3 regions of the Rahnella sp. BIGb0603 genome follow, and region 2 is predicted to be linked to each of the others. Evidence: riboswitches for the same ligand, from Rfam matches in the RefSeq annotation. Region 2 holds a riboswitch; each other region holds the start of a gene.
The links. A riboswitch is a leader RNA that binds a small molecule or an ion and turns the genes downstream of it on or off. The one in region 2 is predicted to bind thiamine pyrophosphate.

Region 1: another riboswitch for thiamine pyrophosphate. It lies ahead of thiB (thiamine ABC transporter substrate binding subunit); the one in region 2 lies ahead of thiM (hydroxyethylthiazole kinase).
Region 3: another riboswitch for thiamine pyrophosphate. It lies ahead of thiC (phosphomethylpyrimidine synthase ThiC); the one in region 2 lies ahead of thiM (hydroxyethylthiazole kinase).

Annotation. Positions count from the first base shown of each region.
Region 1 covers NZ_JANUEX010000004.1:325,443-331,062, reverse strand. Annotated here, with positions in the region: gene thiQ (thiamine ABC transporter ATP-binding protein ThiQ) at 1-544, opposite strand, end outside; gene thiP (thiamine/thiamine pyrophosphate ABC transporter permease ThiP) at 528-2,138, opposite strand; gene thiB (thiamine ABC transporter substrate binding subunit) at 2,114-3,097, opposite strand; TPP riboswitch at 3,141-3,395, opposite strand; gene sgrR (HTH-type transcriptional regulator SgrR) at 3,436-5,097, opposite strand; gene sgrT (glucose uptake inhibitor SgrT) at 5,199-5,384, shown strand.
Region 2 covers NZ_JANUEX010000003.1:192,336-197,955, reverse strand. Annotated here, with positions in the region: gene M2403_RS09270 (AraC family transcriptional regulator) at 125-952, shown strand; gene M2403_RS09265 (GntR family transcriptional regulator) at 1,043-1,729, shown strand; gene M2403_RS09260 (hypothetical protein) at 1,792-2,025, opposite strand; gene M2403_RS09255 (hypothetical protein) at 2,130-2,978, shown strand; gene thiD (bifunctional hydroxymethylpyrimidine kinase/phosphomethylpyrimidine kinase) at 2,985-3,785, opposite strand; gene thiM (hydroxyethylthiazole kinase) at 3,782-4,591, opposite strand; TPP riboswitch at 4,626-4,727, opposite strand; gene M2403_RS09240 (RidA family protein) at 4,781-5,128, opposite strand; gene M2403_RS09235 (PhzF family phenazine biosynthesis protein) at 5,319-5,620, opposite strand, start outside.
Region 3 covers NZ_JANUEX010000014.1:6,755-12,374, forward strand. Annotated here, with positions in the region: gene hemE (uroporphyrinogen decarboxylase) at 1-345, opposite strand, end outside; gene nudC (NAD(+) diphosphatase) at 417-1,202, opposite strand; gene rsd (sigma D regulator) at 1,301-1,810, shown strand; TPP riboswitch at 1,891-2,017, shown strand; gene thiC (phosphomethylpyrimidine synthase ThiC) at 2,163-4,115, shown strand; gene thiE (thiamine phosphate synthase) at 4,112-4,765, shown strand; gene M2403_RS24460 (HesA/MoeB/ThiF family protein) at 4,758-5,507, shown strand; gene thiS (sulfur carrier protein ThiS) at 5,504-5,620, shown strand, end outside.

The DNA.
Region 1 (5,620 bases), on a different contig from region 2:
TGAGATTACGCTGCTCACACACTTTATCCAGCAAACTCAGCATTTCGCTGCGCAGCGCAGGGTCGAGTGCCGAAAACGGCTCGTCGAGCAGCAAAACCGGCTGACTGCGTAGCAGACAACGCGCCAGGGCCACGCGCTGACGCTGCCCGCCGGAAAGCTGCGACGGCAGGCGTTCCAGACAATCTTCCAGCCCGACCTGCCGGGCGATTTCCTCTAATGCCTGCTTTTGCTGCGCGCTGAGTTTCAGCCCCGGGTGCAGCCCCAGTCCCATGTTCTGGCGTACGGTCAGATGCGAGAACAGATTGTTTTCCTGAAACAGCATTGAAACCGGACGTTTGGCCGGGGGCGTTGCGCTGTGATCGGCACAGTTCAGCAAAATCTGTCCGCTGACCGGCGTCAGAAAACCCGCCACCAGGCTGAGCAGGGTACTTTTCCCCGCACCGCTCGGGCCAAGGATCGCCACACGTTCACCGGCCGCGATGTGCAGATCAAAGCGCATCGGTAAATGTTCGTACAGGTAGGTCAGTTTATTCAGCGTCAGCATGGCGGCCCGGCAATTTCTCAATCAGGGTAAATAACAGGAAGCATAGCAGCAGGAGTAAAAGCGCCGTGACCGCACCGTCCTGGCTGCGATAGGAACCCATCTGCTGATACAGATAAAACGGCAGGGTGCGGAAATTCTCGTTGCCGAATAAGGCAATCACGCCGAAATCCCCCAGCGACAGCACACAGGCAAATGCCAGTGCCTGTGCGATCGGGCGTTTCAGCGCGCTCATTTCCACCCAACGCAGACGCTGCCAGCCGCGCATATCGAGCGAAATACACAGCGGGTTATAGCGCTCCGCCACATCACGCATCGGGTTATCCAGTACTTTTAATGCGTAAGGTACCGCCATCAGCGCATTGGTCATGATAACCAAAGGCCACGGGGATTGCGGCAATCCGGTGGTATCACCGAGCAGCAGGAAAAAACCGGTCGCCAGCACGATGCCCGGCATCGCGAGGATCAGCATTCCGCTGAGATCCATCGCCTGCGCCCAGCCGTTTTTCTGGCGTAAACGCAGCTCGCGGCTGCTCCACAGCAACATCATCGTCAGCAGCACACACAATAATCCGCTGCCCAGCGCGATACGGACTGACGTCCATAAAGCCTGCCACAGCGCGGGCTGTTGCAGCACGCTGACGGCGGCGCGATTTATACCATCGAAAACCACGGCCAGCAGCGGCGGCAGGATCAGCAGTAAAGCCAGACCAATCAGCAGGCCGTCGGTAATGCGGCGCAGCGGGGAATCGTCCGGATTGCGCCAGCGCTGAGCATGGGTCTGACCGACCGGCAGCGCCTGGCTGAGTTTCTGGCTGAGCAGAACCAGCGTCAGACAACAAAACAGCTGGATGAGCGCCAGCGTGGCCGCGCGACTTAAATCGTAGTCGTAACTCAGTGCCTGATAAATGGCGAGTTCAATGGTGGTCGCCTGCGGACCGCCGCCCAGTGAAAGCACGGTGGCGAAACTCGCGAAACACAGCATGAATATCAGGGCAGCGGCGGGGAAAATCTGACGTCGGATCGCAGGCCATTCCACAAAGCGGAATTGCTGCCAGGCATTCATCCCGAGCTGCGCAGCCAGCTGCCGCTGTTCGACGGCGATATTTTCCAGCGCCTGTAATAAAAGACGGGTTGCCAGCGGCAGATTAAAAAATACGTGCGCCAGCAAAATGCCCTGTAAACCGTACGGCGAAAAACGGTAATCCACGCCCAGCCAGTTGCAAATCTGCGCCAGCCAGCCCTGTCTTCCGTATACGCTGAGAATGCCGAACACCGCGACTAAAACCGGCAATACCAGCGTCATCGCGCACAATCGTAATAACAGCTGACGACCTGGGAAACGGCGGCGGAAGAGGGTGCGCGCCAGCAAAATAGCGGGCAGCACCGAGCAGAGCGCCGAAAGCAGCGCCTGCCAGAAGGTGAAACGGATGACGTGCCAGAGATACTGATCCTGCCACGCAGACACGCCGCTTATTTGTGGCGCATGACGCCACAACGAGCCTAATGCCAGCGCGGCGACCAGCAGCATCGCCAGTGACGCCACCGCGCCCGGCCACAGCCAGCGGGGGATCAACGGCTGACGGCGTTCTGCCATGCCTGAATCCATTCGCCGCGGTGAGAAGCTACATCCTGTGCGCTGTATTGCAGGGATTTTGCCGGTACGGTCAGCTGTTTGAAGGCATCAGGCAGTGGCGTGCTGATCACCGGATACATCCAGTTGCCGGTCGGAATGACTTTCTGGAAATCTTCAGTAGTGACGAATTTCATGAACTGTTCAGCCAGTTTCGGCTGTTTGCTGTTGGCCAGCTGACCCGCGACTTCTACCTGCATGTAATGACCTTCAGCGAAGTCAGCGGCGGCATAATTATCTTTCTTCTCTTCAACAATATGATAGGCCGGAGAAGTGGTGTAGCTCAGCACCAGATCGCTTTCGCCTTTGAGGAACAGGCCGTAAGCCTCGCTCCAGCCTTTGGTGACGGTCACGGTTTTCGCCGCCAGTTTTTGCCACGCTTCAGGCGCTTTGTCGCCATAGACTTTTTGCATCCACAGCATCAGGCCAAGACCCGGCGTGCTGGTGCGCGGATCTTCGTAAATCACTTTCCATTTCTGGTCGCTGTTGATCAGCTCATCGAGGCTTTTTGGCGGGTTTTTCAGTTTGTTTTTGTCATACACGAACGCGAAATAGCCGTAGTCGTAAGGCACAAACGTCGTGTTATTCCAGCCACCCGGCACCGTCAGTTGAGCATCAGTTTTCGGTGCTTTGGCAAACAGGCCGGTTTGCTCAGCGGCCTGCAACAGGTTGTTATCCAGACCGAGCACTACGTCCGCTTTAGTGTTTTTGCCTTCCATCCGCAGACGGTTCAGCAGAGATACGCCATCTTCCAGCGCGACATATTTCAGTTCGCAGCCGCACTGTGCCTCAAAGGCTTTTTTGATCGCCGGGCCGGGGCCCCAGTCGGCAGAGAAGGAATCGTAGGTATATACCGTAAGAACGGGTTTTGCAGCAAAGGCAGGTGCAGAAAGTAACAGCAGACAGGACAATATCTTTTTCAACTTTGCGCTCCAAAAAAGAAAAGGGGCAAAGGATTTTGAGTGAGCATCGCACAGTCTCAAATCCCTCCGCCGGGGTTAACCGGATCAGGTTCGACGGGTATCAGGTCTCAGCCATATTTAAACGTGCTGCGCGTGTGTTGATCGGGCGTCGTGCAGTGCTCGAAAAGCTCACGTACTTTGTGTACGCTCCGCTTTCTGTGCGCTGTACTTCACCCGCTGAACACGCGCTCGCGGCGTTTAAAAATCGAGGTCATTCTTCAATACAAAAGAAGTCACTCGGGCACCCCGTTGAGAACGGATGTCATTCTAGAGATTAACGGCGCAATGCGATAGTCCGATTAGCTGTCGGGTGGCGCGAACCAGGCAGATTTGAAGTCGAACCAGCCGAGGGTGTTCATCCGCACGCCGCGCATGCTGCGCTGGCCTTGTAAAACCAGCCAGTGATGAAACAGCGGATGAATGTGATGGCTGGCGATCTGCTTCTGGCTCCAGTCGGCAATTGAAAGCTTTCCGGCGTGCCATAACGCGGCGTCCTCATTCATCGTTTGCGGGAAACAATACGCCAGCAGCGGCAGTTCGTAGAATGAGGCAAACAGCGAAAACTCCAGCGGCAACGTGAAGTTGGCGCTACCCAGCCATAGATCGGTTTTCACGCCGCCGCGGTACCACACCGCATAATCGACAATCTGGATCACCAGCTCAATGCCTTCTGCCGCCAGCAGCGGACGCAGTGCGTTGCAGATAGCGTGATGTTCTGAGTGCTCGTTATAAAACGTCAGCGTGACCTGCGTCAGACCGTCAGGTTTTGGCGGGCGGGGAAGCAGCGCTTTATGATGCCAGCGCGGCAACAGACCGTACGCCGGCGACCAGTAACGCTGATAAACCGGCTCGGCAGCGTTGAGCAGCGCAATCGGATTGAACAAATCGCACAGCCACTGGCGCGTTTGTGCGTTTTGGCCGACCGGCGAACGCTGGTCGAAAAGCAGGAAATAACAACCTTCCTCAAGGCGGCTTTCAAGCTCGCTTTTGCCGGATTCATCGGCCTGAAGCTGGACGCCGGAATGCACCAGTTCCTCACTGAGTTCAGGTAGAACCCAGATATTGACCTCATCGATCAGCGCCCGGAATCCAAAATATTCGTCAAACGCGCGGATCCGCAGCTGCGTTTTCTGATTTCGTACCACGGCATACGGGCCGGTTCCCACCGGATGGCGGGCAAAATCGGGCAACGACTCCCACTCCTGTGGCAGGATTGTCGCGTGGATATTCCCGAACAGCCACGGCAGCCAGTGGTCGGGCGCGTTCAGATGAATGTCGATGACGTTTGGCGTTAATGAGATCACCGAGACGATATTGCCGAATAAGCGGTGTGATTTGAGACGAGCGAAGGTGGTAATAATATCGGCCATTTCCAGCTCACGACCATGATGAAAATGAATAGCCGGACGCAGATAGAACCGCCAGTGCAGCGCAGAGATTTCCTGCCAGTGATGGGCCAGATCGCCTTCTACTTCCCCGTTTTCCTCATTTATGCGCGTCAGCCCGCTGAAAATCTGTCGCGCGATGTGTGTTTCTGAGCGGCGCAACATGGTGCCGGGCAGCAGATTAAACAGCGGGCGATAGTACAGCACGCGAAGAATATGTTTGCCCTGACGGAAGCTGCGTCCAAGCTGGGATAACAGCATCTGGCGCACCATGTTTTTATCGCCAACCAGTTGTACCAGCTGATCAATACGATCCTGTTCAAGCAGTTCTTCGGCGCGTTGCTGCTGAAGCGCCAGACCGGTGTACAAAAAGGTCAGCTTTGACCGCTTACCGCGCCCGGCTTCTGCATCCCAGTTGAGCCAGCCCTGTTCCTGCATGGTGCTGAGCAATGATCGCATATGCCGCCGCGAGCAGTTCAGGATTTCCGATAACGCCAGCAAAGTGGTTTCGGTTTCTTCGCCGTGGCAGCTTTGCCACAATCTGATGAACTGCTGTTGCAAACGGGACGAGGTCATAAAAGAGGAACTCCGGAGGAAATCTCATCAATTTATCTTTCCTCATATTACCCCGATACTGATCTCCAACGAAAGCCAGTCATCAAGGTCAGGAGGTCATCATGAAAAACACGCTAACCGTCCGTTTCTATCAGCGTTACTTCGCTGCCGTCAGCAGAAATGCGGGCAGAAATCATGCTGACTGGCTGTCATGGGTTCCGGTGGAATACCGTTTAGACATTCTCTCCCGCCTGACGCAGTGGGACATCGCCTCGCAGGACGATGAGCAATACCGCCGTCATTTATAACCCGCAGGCGCGGCCGGATTCGATTTTCTGAGTAATGGTGTAATGTCACCAGCCAGTGGGGTAACTCACTGGTTTTTTTCTATTGATTGTCCCCTTCACCCTTCGAGCTGCAAATGCGTTGGCCGCTCTTGCTCACCCGAATCACTGACTCATTTCAGCTCATCGGGATTCGCGCGATTGCCGCCTTCCTGCAACTCGAATTGTTTTGGGTATACACTGTATGTTTCGTTGTAAGA
Region 2 (5,620 bases):
TAAACGGGACAATTCCGACTCACAGACAGAATCTGTGAAGCAGATCAAACCCTCCAGTCTGCCTGCTGGCAGAGCGCGTCCGCTGTGCTAATGTCAGGCATGACCTGCCCGATGAGTGCCTGAAATGCTTTCATTTTCCGTTAATTATCCGGTTAAAGTTCAGAATGGCGGTTTGTTTATTTCCCGCGGAATGGGGACACATCCGACCCGGCAACTCAGTTCGCACGAGCTGATTTACGTTGTGCGTGGCACACTTTCCCTTCAGGAAGAAAATACCCGTTTTGATTTACATGAAGGAGAAAGTTTACTGTTATTTCCCGGCAGGGAACATAAAGGCGTGACGACGTTTGATCCTGAGTTAAAGTTTTATTGGCTGCACTTTGATATTGTGAAAAATACGACAATAATTAAATCACAGCAAATTAATCCCTCTTTACAGCTGGATATTCCACAACACTGTAAGGTCAGAGACACCGAAACATTGTTAACCCTGTTCAGATTATTTTTATATGAGCAGGAGCGCGGCGGAAATTCGCTGGAGCTGTTTCTGATTTTATTGTTGCAGGAAGTCTCCCGCGCCTGGCCTGAAAATCTGGAACCCGGCGGTCCGGGTGTCGCGCTGGCGTACAAGGCACGTGAGCTGATTACCACCCAGTATCATCTGCCGCTCGGGGCCTCTGAGCTGGCAGACCGATTACACTGCAACGCTGATTATCTCGGGCGGGTTTTCCGCCTGACATTTCAGATGACGCTGACGGATGCGTTGCATAAACACCGGGTTGCGGCGGCCGAAAAACTACTGCTAAGTAATACCGGCAATGTTGCGGATGTTGCCCGGCAGACAGGGTTTAACGACGTGGCCTATTTTCGTCGGGTTTTTCGCAAGCTGCTGGGGATTACGCCAGCGGCCTATAAAAAACTCTATTGCCGCGAGCATATTAATTCCCAATAATTTGATAAAACCTTGCGCTAACAATCTCAAAATCCTGAGAAAACTCATGTTAGTATTATCTTCTCCTGATTCTGAAGACAAATTTAGCCCATGACAGACTCCTTTGAATTTCTCAGTAATGTGCCGGTAAATCAGCAGATTTACCGCACCTTGCGTCAGGACATTGTCACCTGTGCCATCGCACCGGGGGCGTTCCTGTCGGAGAAAGAAATTTCCACGCGTTTTAATGTTTCCCGCCAGCCGGTTCGCGAAGCCTTTATTAAACTGGCTGAAGCCGGGCTGGTACAGGTTCTGCCACAGCGCGGCACTTACGTGATGAAAATTTCTTCCAAACGGGTGGCCGACGGCCGTTTTATTCGTGAAGCCGTTGAAACCGCCGTCGTCCGCCGCGCCGCCATGGTCGCGACGGATAAAGATCTCGCGCTGCTGGAGCACAATCTTGAACGGCAGACGCTGGCGGCAAAAAGCCAGCAAACACAGGAATTCCTGTTACTCGACGATGAATTTCACCGCACCATCGCGCAGATTATTGACTGCCGCCTGGCGTGGGAAACCGTCGAGCACATTAAAGCCACGATGGATCGCGTACGGTTTCTGACGCTCAGTAAAGTGTCGCCGCCGGAAAATCTCATCGCGCAGCACTACGCCATTTTTGACGGACTGAAAGCGCACGATCCGGACGCGGCCGAAAAAGCCATCCGCATCCATTTGCAGGAGATGATTTCCACCATCACGCCCATTGCTGAGCAAAACAGCGACTGGTTTGATGCGGAATAGATCTGGAAAAACAGTTTTCCCCGCGTTTTAGCGCAATGCCAGCGGGCGGGGTACAACGCGTTTCAGGGAAGTTTGGTCCAGTCCTTCTGCGGATGGTAGAAGGCTTCCGGCGGACCAAATGCGCCAAGTTTATCGTCATCCAGACTGCTGTAGTTCTCTCCACAATATCTCAAATAGCCAACGCGCATATCCACCAGCTCTAGCTCGCGTGGTGTTAACTGAACGGGCTTACCCATAAACTTTTCCTTGTATTCAGACGGTGTAATACGAGACGCCTCGGAAAATTTCGTCATCATGGCTAACGTAATCCGAAAAAGATGCCCGTTTTGCGGCGTAGCCCCAAAATTTGTATGACAACTTGGTGTAAGCTGTAAACCACATCAATATCGTGGATACTTTTATGCCTTCTGCATCCCCCCTGAAAAAAAGCTACTACAGCGCAGATCAGTCGCTGTCCTTATCGCAGCTCGATGTCGAGAAAATCAGCCAGGTCGTGCGCGATCTGGACGTGGCTGAAAGCGAAAAAGAGCACTACGTCACGGGCTGGATGGGTCAGAACAGTGTGGTACTGGTGAGGAATTATCAGGACAAACGCGGGACGTCTAACGGAATTGTCATGTCACGCGGCAACCGCTATAAACTGACCATTCAGGCCATTACCTTCCGCATTCCCAAATTTCTGTTGTGGATTACGTTTCGCCGCAAGCCACGTACCATGACCGTAATTGCTTACAACAAGCTGGGTGAACAGGCTACCGGTCTGCAACAGTTTATGCATATTCAGGAACCTGAGCTGAAAGAGCAGCTGGAAAGCGACTGGCGTGAGCTGAATGATTATCTCGGCATGGCTTGCTGGCAGATGGAGAATAACCAGCCACTGTGGCGCAAGCTGCGTGAAGAAATCACGCCACAGTCGCTGCTGATGCAGGCAGAATCCGCGTGGTTCAGCGGCAAGAAGCTGCAAAAAGACGGTGAATGCGAAGGATTGTGGCTGCACGAACAGTTTATCGGGCGTCGTACCGGTGAGCACGCGGCGCTGTTGCTGTCGTGGAAAGATGAGGAAAATCAGGATATTGCCAGCTACCGGTTTGAGCGTGTTTCGGCCACGAAGATCCGTGTAATGCTGCGACCGCGCAAAGAAGCGAAATTCTACCCGCTAAACCCGTTTGACGCCGTGCATCTGCAACAGGCGCTGACGATGTATCACCAGGCAGAAGAGGCGCTGAGCGAAACCCAGCGCCGCGCCTGAGCGGTTTTACCACCAGCGGTGGAAATGATGCACAGGCCCGATGCCGTGGCCGACTTCCAGTGAGTCGGCCTGCATCAGTGCCTGCTGGAGATAATCTTTTGCTTCGCGTATGGTATCGGCCCAGTTGTTATGCCGCGGTCGCAGTGCCGCCAGCGCGGCCGATAATGTACACCCCGTTCCGTGCGTGTGCCGGGTATTCACGCGCGGTGCGGTAAACCGCTCGCGTGAACCGGTCATAAACAACCAGTCCGGGCTTTCTTCATCACGCAGATGACCGCCTTTCATCAGCACCGCTTCACATCCCATCGCCAGTAACGCTTCGCCCTGTTCACGCATTTCTGCTTCAGTCAGCGCCACCGGGCATTCCAGTAACGCAGCGGCTTCCGGCAGATTGGGGGTAATAATTGAAACCTGCGGAATCAGCAAACGGCGCACGGCGTCAACGGCCTCCGGCAACAGCAGCGGATCGCCACTTTTCGCCAGCATGACGGTATCAAGCACCACAAAAGGCGGCTGATAATACTTAAGCCTTTCAGCGACCGCTTCAACAATCTGGCTGTTCGCCAGCATGCCGATTTTAGTGCTGTCGATTCGCACGTCGCTGAGTACGGAATCGAGCTGCGCGGCCACGAAATCCGGCTCAATGTTGTAAACAGACTGCACGCCACGGGTATTTTGCGCCACCAGCGCCGTGATAACGCTCGTGCCATACGCGCCAAGCGCCGAGAAGGTTTTGAGATCTGCCTGGATCCCCGCGCCGCCGCTCGGGTCAGTACCTGCTATGGTCAGGGCATTGATTCTTTTCATCCGATTTTTTCCCCGTTCAGCCACTCTTCGCGCATCAAATACAGGTTATCGAGAAACTCTGGTGTGAAGCTGCCCGGCCCTTTCACCACTGCGCAGGCACGCTCACCGGCACAAGACATGACGCGACATGCCGCGGCAACGTTATCCAGACGTTTGCCGGGCAATGCGGCAAACGCCGCAACAACCGCTGATAACGAACAACCGGTGCCGACGATGCGGGTCATCATCAGATGTCCGCCGGGAACAGACCAGCTGCGTTCGCCGTCGGTGACGTAATCAGTTTCACCGGTGACAGCCACCACCGCGCCGGTTTCCAGCGCCAGTTGCTGTGCAGCCGGTAAGGCAGACAGCGAATCATCGCCGCTGTCTACGCCACGCCCGGACGCACTCAGGCCGCTAAGCGCACGGATTTCAGAGGCGTTTCCGCGGATGGCGGCGGGTGTAAGTTTGATGAGTTCAAGGCAAAACTCCTTGCGCCAGCTCAGGCCGCCGACGGCAACCGGATCCAGCACCCAGGGTTTTCCGGCCTGATTTGCTGCGTGAATCGCTGCCAGCATCGCCTCAGCATGAGGACGGGTCAGCGTGCCGACATTCACCAGTAAGGCATCGGCCACCGCGCTGAACTGCGCGGCTTCAGCCGGGTCAGTCACCATTGCCGGTGAGGCACCGAGCGCCAGTAGAACATTGGCCGTAAAGGATTGCACCACATCGTTGGTCAGGCAGTGAACCAGCGGCGCGGAGGCACGAAGTTGTCGTAAAGAAGCGGCGGCTGTTGCGCCGGGAAACACGGAAGGTCGGGTATTCATAGTTCTCCCCACCGGCGCTAAAGAAGGCGGTATCGGGAGAGATACCTGACTTCCCTACGCTGGCATAATCCAGATCAGGTAATACGGGTAAAATCTCAGCCGTTCTTTTGCAAGAGCGGCACCCCGAGTCAAGGAAGCATTATTGGTGGCGAGCCTGAGAAGGTCAATCAGGATTTTTCGTACAGCGTGTTATTTCGCCGCCGACGCAATAAGGTTAATTTCCAGTAAAACATCGACCAGAAGTTCCACGCAAACTGTTGTCCGGGCAGGATATGGCGCGTTGAAATGTTTTACATACGCCTCGTTAAAGGCTTTGAAATCTTTCTTATCGGTCAGGTAAATATTCACGGAAACAGCATCATCGAGTGTCAGGTTATATTCTTTAAGCGATCCGGCTATTTTCGAAAATACCAAATGGGTCTGCGCTTCAATTCCGGCGGGCGTTGTGCCTTCCGCGGTAATCGGTACTTCGCCGGAAACAAAATAAAGATTGCCGCTTTTACGGACTTTGGGAAAAGGTAAGGTCCCTGTGAGCATAATGAATTCCTCGATTCAGACGTAAAATCAGAAGTTTGATATCAGCAACATGCCGTAGAAAATTAAGACAGCCGCCAGCGTGATATAAACTATCCGTGAATCACGGGGATCCACCGGTTTGTTTTTCTCTGTCATATAAACAACTTAGCTATTGGAAAAAAATTAATTGAGAGGACTTAAGCGATAGATTTTAATTAAGATAAATAGTACCTCGCATATACAGCGCCGCTTTGCCGCTGATAATCACCCGATCATTTCCGCTCATTTCACATTGCAGTTCGCCTTTACGCGCACCGCCCTGCCGGGCGTTCATCTGCGTTTTATTCAGACGTTTCGACCAATACGGTGCCAGCGAGGTGTGGGCTGAACCGGTAACCGGATCTTCATTCACCGCCACGCGAGGCCCGAACCAGCGGGAGACAAAATCAAAATTACTGCCCGCAGCGGTGACCACCACGCCACGGGTATCAAAAGCATTGAGCGCTGCGAAAT
Region 3 (5,620 bases), on a different contig from region 2:
GGGGACGGGCAGTTTTTCCACATCGGCACGGCAGGTCAGCGGGGAAGAAAAACGAGGGCCTTCACCGGCTTCGAAATACAACCCCAGCCCCATGGCATCAGGAATGGTCAGGATGTCAGAGAACAGAATCGCGGCGTCCAGCGGGTAGCGACGCAGTGGCTGGAGGGTCACTTCGCAGGCCAGCTCTGCATTCTTGCAAAGCGACATAAAATCACCGGCTACAGCGCGGGTTTCTTTGTATTCTGGCAAATAACGGCCCGCCTGACGCATCATCCAGACCGGTGTGATATCCACAGGCTGGCGTAACAGGGCGCGCAGGTAGCGGTCATTTTTCAACTCATTCATTCTGTCTTTTTCCTTCAATATTCGGGCCGCCCGAAAATAATCTGGCGGCATTCTAGCATGCAACACTCCTGCTACACGTCGTCTTCATCTCTTTCTGCGCGGCACAGCGCAACCGTATCTTCAATCAGCCGGCGGGCGATGGTCCCCGGTGGCGGCAACTGTGGCAGTTGATCAAAGCGATACCAGCCTGCGTTGAGCAGCTCTTTCGGATCATGCACAATGTCACCGCTGTCGTAGTCGGCCATAAACGCCATCATCAGCGAATTAGGGAAAGGCCACGGCTGAGAACTGACGTAACGGACATTCTTCACGCGGATATTGCTCTCTTCCATGACTTCACGCGCCACAGTTTCTTCAAGAGTTTCCCCGACTTCCACGAAGCCTGCCAGAACCGTATGAATGCCATTGCGATGGCGGACATGCTGCGCCAGCAAAATCTCATCACCGCGGCGGATGGCGACAATAATGCAGGGCGCAATCTGCGGATAATAGCGTTCGCGGCAATGCCCGCACAGCGCGGCCCATTCGGTTTTACTGACGTGCATCTCGTGGCCGCAATAGCCGCAGAACTTGTGCGAACGGTAAAATTCCGACAGCTGCACGCCACGTCCGACCAGCTGGAATAGCCCGCGATCCTGATCGAGCATCTGCCGTGCAGACACCATGTGATTGTGCATCGCCTGACGTACCATCCACACCGGTTCGCCCTGCCATTCACCAATCTGACGCGCGATTTTGCCCGTCAGAGAAAATTGCGCAGCGCTGCCATTCGGCAGTTCACCTTCGGGCAGCCACAGCTTGCCCTCATAGCTGATTACCCACCAGCCGGTATGTTCTTCTGTGATCTGTAATTCCATAATTGTTGTTGCATAACCTCGACGAGACTGACAATCTGGGGTTGATATTTACATATTAGTAACCTTTGGTTACTTTTTTCTCGCTCACGGAGTCAACCATGCTAAATCGTCTGGAAAGACTGACCCAACGCGTTGGTGGCAGTAATGAGTTAGTGGATCAATGGCTGCACGCGCGTAAAGAATTGCTGGTGTCTTACTGCACACTGGTCGGCCTGAAACCCAATAAAGAAAAACATACACCGCTGAATGAAAAAGCGTTGGACAACTTTTGCCATAACCTGGTGGATTACCTTTCTGCCGGTCATTTCCATCTTTATCAACGGGTCATCGATGAAGTGGAAGGTGCAGAGATAAAATTACAGGCTGCGAAAATATACCCTGCACTCGAGCTCAATACTGAAGCTATCATGGCTTTCCATGACAGTTACACCGAAAATGATATTGATGATGACAATGCTTTCGCATTTCATTATGCATTATCCGATGTGGGTGAAGCATTGGATGCGCGTTTTCAGCTTGAGGATCAACTGATCATTCTGGCCTTTGATCCGGAAAGTCGCAAAGAATTGCCTTCTGCAAACGAAGAGCATCTTGCCAGACCCGCGTAACGTGTTACTTCTGCACAACACGTTGCCACAATAAAAACCCTGCTCAGGGTTGTAGTTTTTACAACGGCCTCCTATATTGAGGCTTCTTGTCGGAGTGCCTCGTGCAAAATTTCCTCGCGGAGATGATGCCAGGCTGAGACCGTTAATTCGGGATCCGCGGAACCTGATCGGGTTAGTACCCGCGAAGGGAACAAGAGTAATGTTATGCGTTTAGCGCGATTTGGCATCAGCCTGCAAACGGCCGCCAGCGTTCAACCGCCCATTTTTACTCCTGCCGTAAACCTCCAGACAAGCAATTTTCCATTACGTTCTGTCACGCTTTTTGCCGTGAAAACAACACAAGGAATTTGCTATGTCGAGTACCCAGAAACCCGTTACATCCGAAAAAAAGCCCGCTAACCGCCGTGAACAACGCGCACAGGCACAGTCATTTATCGACAGCTTGCAGGGCGAAGCCTTTCCCAATTCCCGACGTATCTATCTTCAGGGCGACAACGCCGGTATTCGTGTCCCTATGCGTGAAATCCAGCTCAGCCCGACGCTGGTCGGCGGCGGAAAAGACAACCCGCAGTTTGAAGAAAACGAAGCGATTCCGGTTTATGACACCGCCGGACCGTATGGCGACCCGTCTGCGACCATCGACGTGCATACCGGTCTTGAAAAATTGCGTGCCCGCTGGATAACCGGACGCGCCGATACCGAAGAACTTCCGCAAGTCAGCTCCGGTTTTACTCAGCAGCGCCTGGCCGACGAAGGGCTGGATCATTTACGCTTCGAACATCTTCCGCGCCCGCGAAAAGCCATTGCCGGTAAAAATGTCACACAGCTGCATTATGCGCGACGGGGCATGATTACCCCTGAGATGGAATTCATCGCTATTCGCGAAAACATGGGGCGTGAGCGGATCCGCGGAGAAGTCCTGCGCCAGCAACATCCCGGTGAAAGCTTCGGGGCGCACCTGCCCGCGAATATCACCGCCGACTTTGTTCGCCAGGAAGTGGCCGCCGGTCGCGCGATTATCCCCGCCAACATCAATCACCCGGAATCCGAGCCGATGATCATTGGCCGCAATTTTCTGGTGAAGGTGAACGCCAATATCGGCAACTCGGCGGTGACGTCATCCATCGAAGAAGAAGTTGAAAAACTGGTGTGGTCGACGCGCTGGGGCGCGGACACGGTGATGGATCTCTCCACCGGCCGCTATATCCATGAAACCCGTGAATGGATCCTGCGTAACAGCCCGGTGCCGATCGGTACGGTGCCGATTTATCAGGCGCTGGAAAAAGTGAATGGTGTGGCCGAAGACCTTAACTGGGAAATGTTCCGCGACACCCTGCTGGAGCAGGCGGAACAAGGTGTGGATTACTTCACCATTCACGCTGGCGTGTTGCTGCGTTATGTGCCGATGACCGCCAAACGTCTGACCGGTATTGTTTCGCGCGGTGGCTCAATCATGGCGAAATGGTGTCTGTCACATCATCGCGAAAGCTTCCTGTATGAAAATTTCCGGGAGATTTGCGAAATCTGCGCCGCTTACGATGTCTCGCTTTCTCTCGGTGACGGTCTGCGTCCCGGCTCGATTCAGGACGCCAACGACGAAGCGCAGTTTGCAGAATTGCACACGCTGGGCGAGCTGACGAAAATCGCCTGGGAATATGACGTGCAGGTGATGATTGAAGGGCCGGGGCATGTGCCGATGCAGATGATCCGCCGCAATATGACGGAAGAACTCGAGCAATGCCACGAAGCGCCGTTCTATACGCTCGGGCCGCTGACGACCGACATTGCGCCCGGTTATGACCACTTCACGTCCGGTATTGGCGCTGCGATGATTGGCTGGTTCGGTTGTGCCATGCTGTGTTACGTCACACCGAAAGAGCATCTCGGCCTGCCGAATAAAGAAGACGTTAAGCAGGGTCTGATTACCTACAAAATTGCAGCACATGCCGCCGATTTAGCCAAAGGCCATCCGGGTGCGCAAATCCGCGACAACGCCATGTCCAAAGCCCGTTTCGAATTCCGCTGGGAAGATCAGTTTAATCTGGCTCTGGACCCGGCCACTGCCCGCGCCTACCACGATGAAACGTTACCGCAGGAATCCGGCAAAGTCGCCCACTTCTGTTCGATGTGCGGCCCGAAATTCTGCTCAATGAAAATCACTCAGGAAGTTCGCGATTACGCCGCCGCGCTGGAAGCTAAAGCCCGGCCCATCGAACTCGTTGAATCCGGCATGGCACAAATGTCAGCTGAATTCCGTTCACGCGGCGGCGAGCTTTATCATCCTGCCACGGAGATCAACAAATGAATCAGTCAGCTCAGCCCTTCCCCGCCGTTCCTTTTCACCTTGGTTTATATCCGGTTGTCGATACGGTGGAATGGATCGCCCGTCTGCTCGATGCAGGCGTGAAAACGCTGCAGTTGCGGGTGAAAGATTTACCCGATGAAGACGTCGAACCGGCAATTATCGAGGCCATCGCGCTGGGAAAAAAATATCAGGCGCGGCTGTTCATCAACGATTACTGGCGTCTGGCGGTGAAGCATCATGCATATGGCGTGCATCTGGGTCAGGAAGATCTCGATACAGCCGATCTTGCGGCAATTCGTCAGGCCGGTCTGCGACTGGGCGTTTCCACGCATGACGAGGCTGAAATGACGCGCGCCGTTTCCGTGAATCCTTCATACATCGCTCTGGGCCATATCTTCCCGACGCAGACCAAAGATATGCCGTCGGCGCCACAGGGTCTGGAAGAACTCACCCGACACATTAAGCAACTCGATGGCCGCTTTCCGACAGTGGCCATCGGCGGGATCAGCATTGACCGCGCGCCGTCGGTTCTGGACTGCGGCGTCGGCAGCATTGCGGTCGTCAGCGCCATTACGCAGGCCATGGACTGGCGTGCAGCCACCGCCGAACTGCTGGCCTTGTGTGCCAGCAAGGTGCCGGAAGATGCTTAACGATGCGGCGTTTATGCGTTACAGCCGTCAGCTGATGCTGGAGGAATTCGGCCCGCAGGCGCAGGAAAAGTTACAGGCGGCAAAGGTGCTGATCGTCGGACTTGGCGGACTCGGTTCTCCTGCCGCCCTGTATCTGGCGGCGGCGGGCGTCGGCACGCTTTTTCTGGCCGATGACGACCGGCTGCATATCACCAACCTTCAGCGGCAAATCCTTTACCGCACAGCCGATCTCGATCAGCCCAAAGCCACTTTGGCAAAGCGTGAACTGCTGCGCCTGAATCCGCTTTGCGAAGCCGTGGCCATTACGGAACGCCTGCTGGGTGAAGCACTGACACAAGCGGTGGCCAATGCCGATATCGTTCTGGATTGCAGCGACAACATGGAGACCCGTCATGCCGTCAATAAAGCCTGCGTGGATGCAGGCAAAACGCTAATCAGCGGCAGCGCCGTCGGATTCAGCGGACAGCTTCTGGTGATTGAAGCACCCTACGCTCACGGTTGTTATGCCTGTTTGTATCCGGATCAGGAAACCGTGCAACGTAACTGCCGGACATCCGGCGTACTCGGGCCGGTAGTGGGCACTATCGGTACATTACAGGCGCTCGAAGCACTGAAAATCCTGGCTGGGCTGCCTTGCATACTGAGCGGCAAACTCCGGCTGTTCGACGGAAAAACACAGAACTGGCGTTCACTGCAACTCACGCGATCATCTGCCTGTACCGTCTGCGGAGGCTATGCGTGAATATTCTGGTCAATGATGAATCTCATCAGTTCAGTCAGCCGCTCACGCTATTAGCTCTTCTCGATGAGCTGGCGTTAAACACTGCGGGCAGCGCGCTGGCGGTAAATCAGGTC